2 linked regions of the Larkinella insperata genome follow. The protein of the gene in region 1 interacts with the protein of each later gene in a pairwise test. Links are inferred from orthologs where the notes say so. Each region holds a gene or a part of one and is shown in the gene's direction. Other genes may lie near its edges.

Region 1 (6,328 bases):
ATCAGCAGAGCGTGGCCCGCGCCGGTGTCGATCACCACCCGAATGGGCAGCGTTTTTCCACCTTCGAGTAAGGCCATCACATCCGTGTACGGTTTTGTATCCTGAATCGCAATTGGGTAGCGCGAACCGTGTGACCGGCGATACCGGTAGTTTTTGGGATTATTCAGCACCAGTTCACGGCGCTGGAAGTCGATAGTCACCACGAAATTGCTGAAAACATCGTAGCCAAAAATCCCGTGAACGGGAACACCCACGTATTCCGAAAGGTGCAGAATATCATCGTCGAGCACGACAATGTTCTGGTGGGTAGCTTGCATCTGCCCCATTCGCAGTTGGTTGTCGATTGCGACGGAAGCCATCAGTTGCCCGCCTTCGCCCGCGCCGGAAAGCTTTACTTTTCGGGTAAAACGCAGCGGTTGCCGCCGAACGGCCGCCGGATCCGTGATAATTACCGAGCTGACGCCGGTATCCAGAATAAAATGCAGCGTATCCGAATTGTTGATTCGAACCGGGACGATAATCAGATTGGAGTGGAGCTGGAATGGAATTCGGGCCTGTTTGCGGTTATTAGCGATAAAATAACCGTATTTATCCGCGTTATTCTGCTCGTCATCGCCTGCCCGGGCTCCTTGCCAGCAAAGCAGCATTCCGAAGAATATGACCAACGGTTTCATTGTACATGTGCCTTATAAGTACGTAGGAAAGTTACAAATATTTTGTCTAATAACACAATTTCCTGAGAAACGTTGCCTGCCAATCCGGATACTTTTTCTCCGGATGAGAAATGCTGTTGAAAAACCGCTAATTTCGCCCCGCGAGTGGTTGAACAAGAAAGTGCAGAGGAAGGTTTTGCGGTTCAATCCATTTGTATTCTATTCGTAATCAGGGTTTAAACATAAATAGCTTACTAATGCGGAAAAAGATTGTTGCCGGAAACTGGAAAATGAACAAGACGCTCGACGAAGCTGTCGCACTGGTGTCGGAAGTGGTCAATATGATCAAGGACGAAGTAACAAGTGATGTACAGGTGGTCTTGTGTCCGCCAGCCCTGTATCTGACGACGCTCAAGCCGTATCTGGAAGGGCAGTCGCGGATCGCGCTGGGTGCCCAGAACTGCCACGAAAAGGCTTCCGGAGCGTATACCGGCGAAATTTCAGCTCCGATGCTGAAGTCCATTAACGTATCCCACGTCATTCTGGGGCACAGCGAACGGCGGCAGTATTTTGGCGAAACCAACGCCCAGCTGGCCGCAAAAGTAGACAGCGCCCTAGCCAGCGGTCTGACGCCCATTTTTTGCTGCGGTGAGTCGCTAGAACAACGCGAGAGCGAAGTTCACCTGGATTTTGTCCGGACGCAGCTTACCGAAAGCTTGTTTCACCTGTCACCGGAGCAGTTTGCCAATATCGTTATCGCTTACGAACCCATCTGGGCCATCGGTACAGGCTTGACGGCCACCTCGGCGCAGGCCCAAGAAATGCACGAGATTTTGCGTCAGCACATTGCCAGCCACTATGGACAGGAAGTAGCTGACAACACGTCAATTCTGTACGGCGGCAGCGCTAACGAGAAAAATGCGGAAGAACTCTTCGCCCAACCGGACGTCGACGGCGGTCTCATCGGCGGTGCATCCCTGAAATCCCGGGAATTCACGATCGTGGTGAAAGCGAACAAATAGAGTTAAAAATTAAAAGTTAAAAATTAAAAGTTAAAAATTAAAAGTGGAATGGCGCATTCTTTTGGCTGACGCTCACCTATTTTTAATTCTTAACTTTTAATTTTTAATTATCATTTCCTCCATTTCCAGACAGAGAAGCCCAGCCAGACAATGGAGCTGCGGTTGTCCCCCTTCTTGCTGAAAAGCCGTCCCATGTCGCTGAAACCGAGGGTAAGTGGTCCCAGGCGGCTCGACATCCCGACGGCCACCCGATTGGAACCGATTATGGAGATGGGTAGGCCAAATTCCACATCTTCGTCTTCAAACCGGGGAGTGAAGATCAGCATGTTTGGCATCCGTACCGAAGCGCCGGAGGTCAGGTTGTTCATCAGCAACCCGTTGATGTAAAAACCCCGGGCCAGCCGCATGTCGGCTTCCAGGTGAATCATCCGGGGGAGCGCCACCCGGCCCGGTTCGTAAGCCTGCGGGCTGCCGCTGGATTCTGCCGTTAGGAAATCCGTGGGGGCGTTACCGAATTTCTCCAGGTCTTCCTGTCCTTCGAATGTCAGTCGACCGCTGCCCGCGACGGTTTGCCCCGCCGGGTAGCTGATGCTTCCGCCGTTCATCAAAGCCGCCGAAAGCCGCAGCCAGTAGGCCGGACGCGGGTCTTTCATGGGCGTTTCGGAGTTGTAACCCCGCCCGGTTGTGCGTTTGCCGATCTCGTAAGTCGCTCCGAAATCATACCCCCAGCCGCTGCCGTACGCGCTGGAAAATACTGACCCCAGACTGAAGTCTTTGCGGGACGTGGTTTGGCCCAGGCTGTAGTTCAGGTTTGTAATGTCCAGGGTTTTATCAATTTCGCCGTTATTCTGGATGATGGCGTAGTTGCCCCGGGCGTTCAGGTAGCTCAACTGCGCTCCCACAATCCGGCGCACCGTGGCCCCAATTTTCAGCCGGTGCCATTTCCCGTCGAAAACCTGCAACCCGTACGTCAGGCCAATTTCGCCGTAGCTGTTGTGGGCTAAGCCAAAATCAAAGTCGCCCGAAGAAGGCTGTAGATTGCGGTAAAAAAGGCGGTTGCGGTACGCTTCGGTTAGGTTTTCCGGTAAAGCCGACCCGTAGAGGTAACTCCGCATCCGCGTGTGCAGCGCCAGCGTCTGGTTGCCATCCACGTTGAACAGCAGAGACGGCCCCAGGATCTCGGAATACGAGGTTGTTCTGGGCGCATCGGTTATCGAGCCAAGCGTCCGGAGGGGCATACTCAATGACGTACTGTAGGGAAGCTGGATGGTTTGGAACAGCCCCCTTGCTATGTACTTGGTGTATAAAGAATTGACGGAAGAAGTACCGTTGACGGCAACGAGTTGAAATTTGTACCGCGACCCGGCGATTGAGGAAGGATTCTGGAGCATTCGGTAAATGCCGCCGTAATTGCTACTCACCAAACCCGGCTGATACTGCGCCGAAGCCGTAGAGCCCGCTCCTACCAAAGCCGCCAGGAGTAGACGGGAAACAGAGTTTTTCATAAAAGCACTTATCGTTGATTCATTGTATTCATGGCATGCAGATTACCGGCGGCATCAATGCGAAGCTGCTCGTCGGCCAGCATAGACCGGATGACCTCGGCCAGCCGGTCGGTGTTCAGGTTGAGCTGATCGGCCAGTTGCCGGGGCGCCAAACCGTGTCCGCCCGCGGCATCAAGCTGCTGAACAATGCGCTGGCGGAGCCGGTCGGCATCCACCGAAGCCTGATGCTGGCTTAAGCAGTGGTCGCAAATACCGCAGGCATCGCCGGGTTCTTCCCCAAAATACGCCTGGATCATTCGCGTCCGGCACTGCACCGGGTTCTGCACGTAATCCACCATCGCCCGCACTTTCGCCAGATTCCGCTGCTTGCTGCGCTCCAGCTCCATCACGTTGATGGGCAGGTTGCGGGCGTCGAAACGGGGGGTCAGAAACGTCAATTGTGGTTTATCTTTTTGTTTTTCGTAAATCAGAATCGACCGCTCGGCCAGTTGTTCCAGCAGGGCGACGATTTCGTTCTCGGGCATCCGGGCGGCTTTCGCCATCGCACTTTCCGAAATGCTGATGAAGTTGGTAAACAACTCCCCGCCGTACATCCGCAGCAGCAGCTTCAGCATCAGATCATAATGTGGATTCATGACCTGAAACTCGTACAACGCCCGATTATCCACGGCCATGATGACCTTCGACGGACTGAAGTAGCCTTCGCTCAACTCAATGAACCCTTCCAGTTGCAATTGTTTCAAGGCGTAGTGCGTATCCGTTACCGGCAGTTGAAACGCCTGGCAAAAAGCCGTCAGGTCAAAGTCGAAATCAACAAACTCTCCCCCGCCCACCGCAATATTGGCGTAATTCGCCAGCGCCTGGTAGACGCGTTTGAGCATGTCGACCGGCGGATACTGCAAAATAATCCGCTGCTCGATGTCGCCCAGGTCTTTCTGGTTGTAGAGCAACACCGCATACGCCTTCTTCTCGTCGCGACCGGCCCGCCCGGCTTCCTGGTAATAGGCTTCCAGACTATCGGGCACATCGAGGTGAACGACGGTCCGCACATCCGGCTTATCGATGCCCATCCCGAAGGCGTTGGTGGCGACAATCACCCGAATCCGGTTATGAATCCAGGCATCCTGTTTGTCCGACCGCTGCTTGGCCGTCAGACCAGCGTGGTAGTAATCGGCGCGAATCCCCTGGTGATGCAGCCACTCAGCGATTTCCTGCGTTTGCCGCCGGCTCCGCACGTACACGATGGCCGAACCCGGCACGCCCTGCAACACTTTCAGCAAGCGGGCTTCCTTGTTCTCCTCGTAAAACGCGGAATACGACAAATTCTTGCGGGCAAACGTCTGCCGGAAAACCTGCGGCTCCGGCATTTCCAGCTTTTCGACAATGTCGCGCTGCACCTCGGGCGTGGCCGAAGCCGTCAGGGCCACCAGCGGAACGTTGGGCAGAAGTTTCCGAAACTCAGCGATTTGCAGGTAGGGTGGTCGGAAATCATAGCCCCAGGCCGAGATGCAGTGGGCTTCGTCGATGGCCAGCAAACCCACTTTCATTTGCTTGACCCGTTCGATCAGAATTTCCGTTTTGAGTCGTTCGGGCGATACGTAGAGGAAGCGAACGTTGCCGTAAATGCAGTTGTCAAGCGCCCGGTCGATTTCCCGCCAGTGCATACCGGAATAAATCGCAACGGCCGAAATGCCCCGTCGACGCAATTGCTCGACCTGGTCTTTCATAAGGGCAATCAGGGGCGTAACAACAAGGCAAACCCCACCGAGGGCCAGGGCCGGGAGCTGGAAGCACAGCGATTTGCCTCCCCCGGTGGGCAGCAACACGAGCGTATCCTGGCGGGTGAGTACGGAACTGATGATGTCCACCTGCAACGGCCGGAACGACTCGTATCCCCAGAATTGTTTCAGAATTTGGTGGATGGTCATAACCGACTGTAAAGATAAATCAATCCAAAAATAGTTTATGCTAGTAAGTAAACTTTCGCCGAATGATTGAAGCGGTTATCGGCAATCCATTTTCTCACAACTAATTCAGCAAACATGATCACAAAAGTCATAAAGACCGACGAAGAATGGCGGCAGCAACTGACGCCGGAACAATACCACGTAACGCGCCAGAAAGGCACCGAGCGGCCTTTCACGGGTGAATACTGCGAAAGCCACGACCCCGGCGTTTACCAGTGCGTCTGCTGCGGCACCGACCTGTTCGAATCCAAGCAGAAGTTTGAATCCGGCACCGGCTGGCCCAGTTTTACCGAACCGATTGATCAGGAACTGGTCCACCTCGAAAACGACTACAGCTACGGCATGTCGCGGGTTGAAGTGCTGTGTGCGGTTTGTGATGCCCACCTCGGTCACGTTTTCAACGATGGTCCTCCACCGACGGGTATGCGGTACTGCCTGAACTCGGTGGCGCTGAAGCTGAAGCGGGCGTAAAGGCTGAATCAAAAACCGCTCACGTCGGCTGATGTGAGCGGTTTTTGTGTTTTTGGTAACCATAAAAACCGTATTTTGGCGTATGCGATTCACCCTCTACGCCTTTTGTTTTTTGCTGCTCCTGACCAGTTGCGCAACCTACCGCCCTCTTCAGCGCCAACTCCGCCAGAACCCCCAACTGACCGATCACTTCACCGGCTTCGCCCTGTACGACTGGGAAAAGCAGAAAATGGTTGTGCAACACAACGCCGATCGGTATTTTACACCCGCTTCCAACACCAAGCTGTTCAGTTTTTACGCCGGACTGGTCACGCTCGGCGATTCGATTCCGGCGTTGCGGTACGTAACCCGCGCCGATTCGGTCATTTTCTGGGGAACCGGCAACCCCTTGCTGCTGAATCCGAATCTGCCCGACACAACGGTTTTGCCCTTTTTGCGCAACCGGCCCGAACGGCTCTTCTTTTCACCGACCAACTACAGCGGCCCCCGGTTCGGCCCCGGCTGGGCGTGGGATGACTACAACGATGATTACTCCGCTGAACTGGCTCCCTTACCGCTGTACGGCAATTTTGTTCGTTTCAGTTCACCCGACCGGGTGGCGCGTCTGGTGGTCGAGCCCCGGTTTTTTCAGGACAGCGTAACGGCCGTTTCGCTCCGACGGTATTCGCGCAACGTTCAGCGCAGCGAAATCGACAACCGGTTTGACCGGC
Region 2 (6,530 bases), 1.6 Mb from region 1 along the record:
TCGCGGCTAAATGACGCCCCACCCGGGCCGCGGCCATAATACCTTCCGAAACCAGGTCGCGGTCGTGATCACGCTGAAAACTGGTCCGATCTTCAGCCTTTGCGTGACGGACGAGGTAGAGTACTTTCTTCATATGGTATAGGTCAAGAGAAGCCGTTTTTTTTCAAAACTACTAATTCTGATGAAAAGACCATGTGTCAACTCACCGAGTTGCCGGAATGTTCCTTAGCCTCCCCTAAAAATTTCGTATCTTTGTATTCTGCACTAACAACCAGACAAAAAGAGCCCCAAGACACGGGCCCGTTTAGTATATAATGAGTACGACACAGGAAATCAGCCGTCGCCGGACCTTTGCAATCATCAGTCACCCGGATGCCGGGAAAACGACGTTGACGGAAAAACTGCTGCTCTTCGGGGGAGCAATCCAAACCGCCGGAGCCGTCAAATCCAACAAAATCAAGAAGTCGGCCACGTCGGACTTCATGGAAATTGAAAAACAACGCGGTATTTCGGTGGCCACGTCGGTAATGACGTTTGAATACCGTGACCTTAAGATTAACATTCTGGACACACCCGGTCACAAAGACTTTGCGGAAGACACCTACCGGACGCTGACGGCCGTTGACAGTGTTATTTTGGTCATCGACTGCGTGAAGGGCGTGGAGGAACAAACCGAACGGTTGATGGAAGTTTGCCGGATGCGCGACACGCCGGTAATTATTTTTATCAACAAACTCGACCGCGAGGGCCAGAATCCGTTCGATCTGCTGGACGAACTCGAAGCCAAGCTGAATATCAAAGTCCGCCCGCTGACCTGGCCGGTCAACATGGGTTCGGATTTCAAAGGCGTTTACAGCCTGTACGATAAAACAATGAACTTCTTCCGCGTCAACAAAACGAAGGTGGAAGACGACATTCTCGAAATTGACATCAACACGCCCGTGCTGGAGCAGAAAGTGGGCGCGCGCGATGCGGAACAGCTGCGCGAAGATGCTGAACTGATTGAGGGCGTCTACGACCCCTTCGACCGGCAAACGTACCTGGAAGGCAAAGTAGCCCCGGTATTTTTCGGATCGGCGGTGAACAACTTCGGGGTTAAAGAATTGCTCGATACTTTCTGCGACATTTCGCCCGAACCCATTGCCCGCGCGACCGACAAACGGGTTGTGCTGCCGGAAGAAGCGAAGTTCACCGGGTTTGTTTTCAAGATTCACGCCAACCTCGACCCGCGCCACCGCGACCGGATTGCGTTTCTGCGCATCTGCTCGGGCACTTTTGAACGGGGGAAATTTTACCACCACACCCGGCTGGACAAAGACATCCGGTTTTCGAGTCCGTTCAGCTTCATGGCCGACAGCAAAAGCATTGTTGAGGAAGGCTTTCCCGGCGATGTGGTTGGTTTGTACGATACCGGCTCGTTTAAAATCGGCGACACGCTGACGGAGGGCGAAGACCTGCAATACACCGGTATTCCGAGTTTTTCACCCGAAATTTTCAAAGAACTTATCAATGCCGACCCCATGAAATCCAAGCAACTGGAAAAAGGGATTCAGCAATTGACCGACGAAGGAGTAGCGCAGTTGTTTACGTTAATCAGCGGAAACCGCAAAATTGTCGGTACGGTGGGTGAACTGCAATTTGACGTAATCCAGTACCGTCTCGAACACGAATACGGTGCCAAATGCCGCTGGGTTTCCATGCCGGTTTCCAAGGCCTGCTGGCTCACTTCGGACGACAAGAAAAAACTCGATGAATTCATTCGTCTGAAAGGACTGGCCATTGCGTACGACAAAGACGGCAATCCGGTGTTCCTGGCCGAATCCGACTGGATTCTGCGAATGAACATTCAGAATAACCCCGATATTAAGTTCCACTTCACGTCCGAGTTCAAGACGGCGGTGGAAGCGTAAGCAACGGTTTTCAATAAAGTCAAAGAGCCGGTATCCTGCTGGATTCCGGCTCTTTGTTATTTAAACGCGTACCCCAGCGAAAGCCCCAGCCAATTGGCCTGAAAACCGGCGTTGCTGATAGCAGGTGACCAGTTCAGACGAAAAACCACGCCGTTCCGAACGGGTTGTAACCGCAGGCCAGTGTTAAACGTCCCCATAAAACCAAAGCCCTTGCCGCTGAGCAATTCACCGGAAACCGCATCCGTTCCGGATACGTTGATGTACACCAGCGTAAGACCTGCACCGGCTTCGAACGCAACACGGCGTTGTCCAACCAGGTAATCGACCAGAACCGGCATCGTAACGATTCCGGCTTTAGCATCGGAATTAGTATCGGAAAAACTGCCGCCCCCAACTCCGATGCGCATTCCCAATCCATCCTGCGTCGGTTTGAAGCGGAAGTCATAATTTAAACTCAGTGTTATACCGCTGCCGAGCGCTTCGGCGTAAACTGCCTTGTTGCGTCCGCCATCCTGCGCCCACACCGATGCAGAAGACAGGAAGATCAACAGAAGAACCGTGTAAAAAAATCGTGGATAGGAAAACGTTTTCATACATTCATTGTTGTTTACAGCCCAAAAATGTCAAACACGATTAGTTTTTTGACGGTTATTTCGGTGAAGTGCAATTATTAACCGTTTAAATGGTAATTATACGGTTTGAAGTGTTACCCCTTTACGCCCTATGCAAACGTCCGTTACTGAGCGATTTCTGCGCTACGTTCAGATTGATACGCAATCCGATCCCCGTTCTACGGCTAATCCGTCAACCGAAAAACAAAAAGACTTGGGCCGTTTGCTGGTCGAAGAGCTGCACGAAATCGGTATTTCGGATGCCGAACTGGATGAATGCGGTTACGTCTACGCCACCATTCCGGCCAATACCGACAAACCAGCCGTGCCGGTTCTGTGTCTCTGCGCCCACATGGACACGTCGCCTGATGTAACCGGCGAGGGCGTCAAACCGCTTATCCACCACGGCTGGGACGGTTCGGATATGGTGCTGCCCGACGATCCCACGCAAATCATCCGTCGCGCCGACCACCCGGATTTGAACGATCAGATCGGCAACGACATCATCACCGCCAGCGGAACCACGTTGCTCGGTGCCGACAACAAAGCCGGTGTGGCCGAAATCATGGCGGCCGCCGAGCTGATCATGCGGGAATCGGTAATCAAGCACGGAACAATCCGCCTGCTTTTTACCCCTGACGAAGAAGTTGGACGGGGAACCGAAAAAGTTGATCTGGAGAAGTTAGGGGCCGATTTTGGCTATACGATCGACGGCGAAATGCGGGGTACGCTGGAAGATGAAACGTTTTCGGCCGACGCGGTACGCATTACCATTCAGGGCGTCAGCACGCATCCGGGTTTTGCCAAAGGCAAGCTGGAAAATGCGTTGAAAATTGCCGCTGATCTGCTGGCTTCGCTTCCCAAAGATGCACTCTCGCCCGAAACGACCGAAGGGTACGAAGGCTTTATTCATCCCGGTCACCTGGAAGGCAACCAGGATCAGGCAACCCTTGATTTCATCATCCGCGATTTCAGTGTCGCCGGTTTGCACGAAAAAGAGCAGTACTTACAGAATCAGCTCAATACCGTGCTGGCTTCGTACCCCAATTCCAGCGCAACGTTCGACGTGAAGGAGCAATACCGCAACATGAAGGAAGTGCTCGACCAGCACCCAGCCGTGGTCGAAAACGCTCTTGAAGCCATCCGTCGCAGCGAACTCAAGCCCGAACGCCGAAGCATCCGGGGCGGCACAGACGGTTCGCGGCTGTCGTTTATGGGTCTGCCCTGCCCGAACATTTTTGCGGGTGAGCACGCGTTCCATTCCCGGCTGGAATGGGTCTCGGTGCAGGACATGGAAAAAGCCGTGGAAGTGATCGTTAATCTCTGCCAGGTTTGGGAAGAAAAAGCCTAAAGAGAGAATAAAGCCATAAAAAAGCCGTCTGGAACATTCCCCAGACGGCTTTTCTGTATCTTTTATTTGCTTTAAGCAATGGTCTTGGTTACGCCCCCATCCACCCGGATGGCGGCCCCGTTGGTAGCCGACGCGAGCGGACTGACCAGGTAGGCAACCAGGTTAGCTATTTCCTGGGTGGTGGCAAACCGTTTGATGATGGAAGTCGGGCGGGCATTTTTGAAGAAATCTTTCTCCATTTCTTCCACGGACACGTTATTCCGGGCTGCCATGCTGCCGATAAAATCACCAACTCCTTCCGAAAACGTCGGCCCCGGCAGGACGGTATTGACGGTGACTTCGGTGCCGGTCGTTAGTTCGGCCAGGCCACGCGAAATGGATAGTTGCGCGGTTTTCGTGGTGCCGTAATGAATCATTTCCGTGGGAATCTGCAACGCCGATTCACTGGACACAAAAATGATGCGCCCCCAGCTTTTGTCCAGCATTTTCGGGAAATAATGGCGGGAAAGCCGCACCCCGCTCATCACGTTTACTTCGAAAAACTTGAACCAGTCCTCATCCGGTATATCGGTAAACTCTTTCGGTTCAAAAATGCCGACGTTGTTGACCAGAATATCAACCTCGGGCAACGCTGCCAGCAAGGCGTTGACTTCCTCCACCTTGCTGAAATCAGCCGCCACCCCCCGAAATTTAGCTCCGGGCAGTTCGGCCGATAATTGCTGTACCTGCGCTTCGACCCGTTCTTGATTACGGCCATTGATGATCACTTCGGCACCTTCCTGAGCCAGTGTTTTGGCAATGGCCAGGCCAATCCCGGCGGTTGAGCCAGTTACCAGGGCGGTCTTTCCGCTTATTTGTAGATCCATGATGCAGTTATTTTTAGGAATACCGTTCCGTAATTGCTTTGGCGCGCTCGCGGGTTTCGGTGACCAACGGATGCACCGGCTGGGCAAGCGCTTCCAGTACGTCGGCAACGGTGTCCTTAAACAACAAATTAAGCGGTAATTCGTGCCGTTCCTGCGCGGTTTTTAGGACGACAACGGGCTTGGCCTGCCCCTGTGCAGCGTGTTGTCCGTACCAGGTCTTGGCCTCCTGCCAGGCGGCTTCCGCATCTTCGTTGGTCGTATCAACCACAAACTCCTCTGTCGGCAGGTGGCTATTTTTCCGATCCGCCATCCGAATATCCAGATCCGCCAATTGCTGACGCAGCCCAATGATGTCTTTGCCGGTCCGGATGCGTTCGCGCAGCGACTGACGGATGAAATAGGTAATGGCCTGCGTTACATTCAAACCGATTTCCGCCATTTGTTTGAAAATAAGCGAAGTGGGCGACATGCCAGGAATCGTGTTGGGATCGTGGAGCAACACCCGCCCCGGTTTGTCGGCTTCGTCCGGCGTCAGAAAGCCGTCGATGCGGGCGCAGACGTTCATGCCCAGCTTCGTAAACACCTCCGCCACGTTGATCTGAATTTCCCGGTTGTGTTCCAGACTGGTACCGACCGGAATCCGCTTCCGGGTGGTGCTGCCAGACTGGTATTTCGATTTGAAATCGAAACTCGTGACGTTGTAAATTTCGGTTGGCGGCAGGGCAACCGCCGTTCCGTCGTCGTCCTGAATGACCCCACACGAAAATTCCTGACCGCTGATAAATTCCTCAAACAGCACATCGTCTTCGGAATTAACCGACGCAATCACCAGCGATTGATAACCAGATTCCGCCCACGAGTTTGCTTTTTCCAGCAGGGTTTTGGGGTGATGAATCACCTCGCCGGTTTCCTCAATGACCACGGGGTAACCAATGCCCGAATCCAATTCCGTTGTCGCCTGGACAAAAGCTATTTTTTCGTTTTCAGCCAGCTGCTGCCAGCTAGTCAGCTCTATTTTCTGCCGGAAAAAACATTGATCCACGGCCCGTATAAACTGGTTCAGATCGTTTTCCCGCACAATCACGACCCCGATTGACGACCCCTGATGGGGTGCTTTCACCACTATAGGCAGTCCCAGCCTACTTTGCAGCGACTCGAAAACGCCCGCCTTGTCGGCCTGATTCCAGGCCGGACGGCTAATTGTGGATGTCTTTTTATCCTGTTTATTAACGAGCGCAATGAGTTCGTTTTGCAGGATTTTATTAATGCCCACGGCTGATCCCATCAGTCCCGGCCCGCTGTACGGTATTTTGTACCATTCCAGCAGACCCTGGATGCTGCCGTCTTCGCAGTCCGGCCCGTGCATCGCCAGAAAGACGAAATCAAAATGCTGCCTGAATTCCTGCGGTTGTATTCGCTGCCCAATTGTGCTAATTTCCGTTTCCCGTTCTTCGGCCGATAGCCCGGCCAGCGACTCAATGTACACGCTGAAACGGCTGTCCGTCTGCCGCGGGTAAAAGGACCGGATGGAGCTTTTAGCAAGAAGTTCTTCCCGAATCAGGATGAAGTTGCCCAATCCGTCGACAAACACCATGACGGGCTGGAATAACGTTTTATCAATGTGAGTGAGGGCCGTGCGACCACCGGCAAATGAGACTTCCCGTTCGCGCGACGGGCCACCGAAGAAGATTCCTATTTTCATTTTGTGTACCCACAGATTCTAGTCTGTGAGGTTCTGGTAAGCTTATTGAATGAATTGAAGACCCAGCTAAAAGCCCGCGCGGGTCGGCTG

Evidence for each region.
Region 2: the proteins of tpiA (region 1) and pepT interact in binary tests that used the Escherichia coli proteins (3 or more experiments, as listed by UniProt). The link is inferred for Larkinella insperata from one-to-one orthologs.

What each region holds. Positions count from the first base shown.
Region 1 is NZ_CP110973.1:1,827,631-1,833,958, forward strand. Bases 1-2,792 are described here. They hold tpiA (triose-phosphate isomerase), read left to right. Parts: upstream 1-910; coding sequence 911-1,675; downstream 1,676-2,792. Other genes in these bases: OQ371_RS07455 (aspartyl protease family protein), read right to left, coding at 1-674; OQ371_RS07465 (DUF5723 family protein), read right to left, coding at 1,786-2,792. Outside these bases: more of OQ371_RS07465, read right to left, coding at 2,793-3,180; OQ371_RS07470 (RecQ family ATP-dependent DNA helicase), read right to left, coding at 3,189-5,108; peptide-methionine (R)-S-oxide reductase MsrB, read left to right, coding at 5,223-5,618; OQ371_RS07480 (D-alanyl-D-alanine carboxypeptidase/D-alanyl-D-alanine-endopeptidase), read left to right, coding at 5,701-6,328. UniProt on the Escherichia coli protein: Involved in the gluconeogenesis. Catalyzes stereospecifically the conversion of dihydroxyacetone phosphate (DHAP) to D-glyceraldehyde-3-phosphate (G3P).
Region 2 is NZ_CP110973.1:197,734-204,263, forward strand. Bases 1,759-4,752 are described here. They hold pepT (peptidase T), read left to right. Parts: upstream 1,759-2,633; coding sequence 2,634-3,872; downstream 3,873-4,752. Other genes in these bases: OQ371_RS00680 (peptide chain release factor 3), read left to right, coding at 1,759-1,910; OQ371_RS00685 (hypothetical protein), read right to left, coding at 1,967-2,503; OQ371_RS00695 (SDR family NAD(P)-dependent oxidoreductase), read right to left, coding at 3,944-4,738; OQ371_RS00700 (D-alanine--D-alanine ligase family protein), read right to left, coding at 4,752-4,752. In the rest of the region: OQ371_RS00675 (SixA phosphatase family protein), read right to left, coding at 1-133; more of OQ371_RS00680, read left to right, coding at 315-1,758; more of OQ371_RS00700, read right to left, coding at 4,753-6,440. UniProt on the Escherichia coli protein: Cleaves the N-terminal amino acid of tripeptides.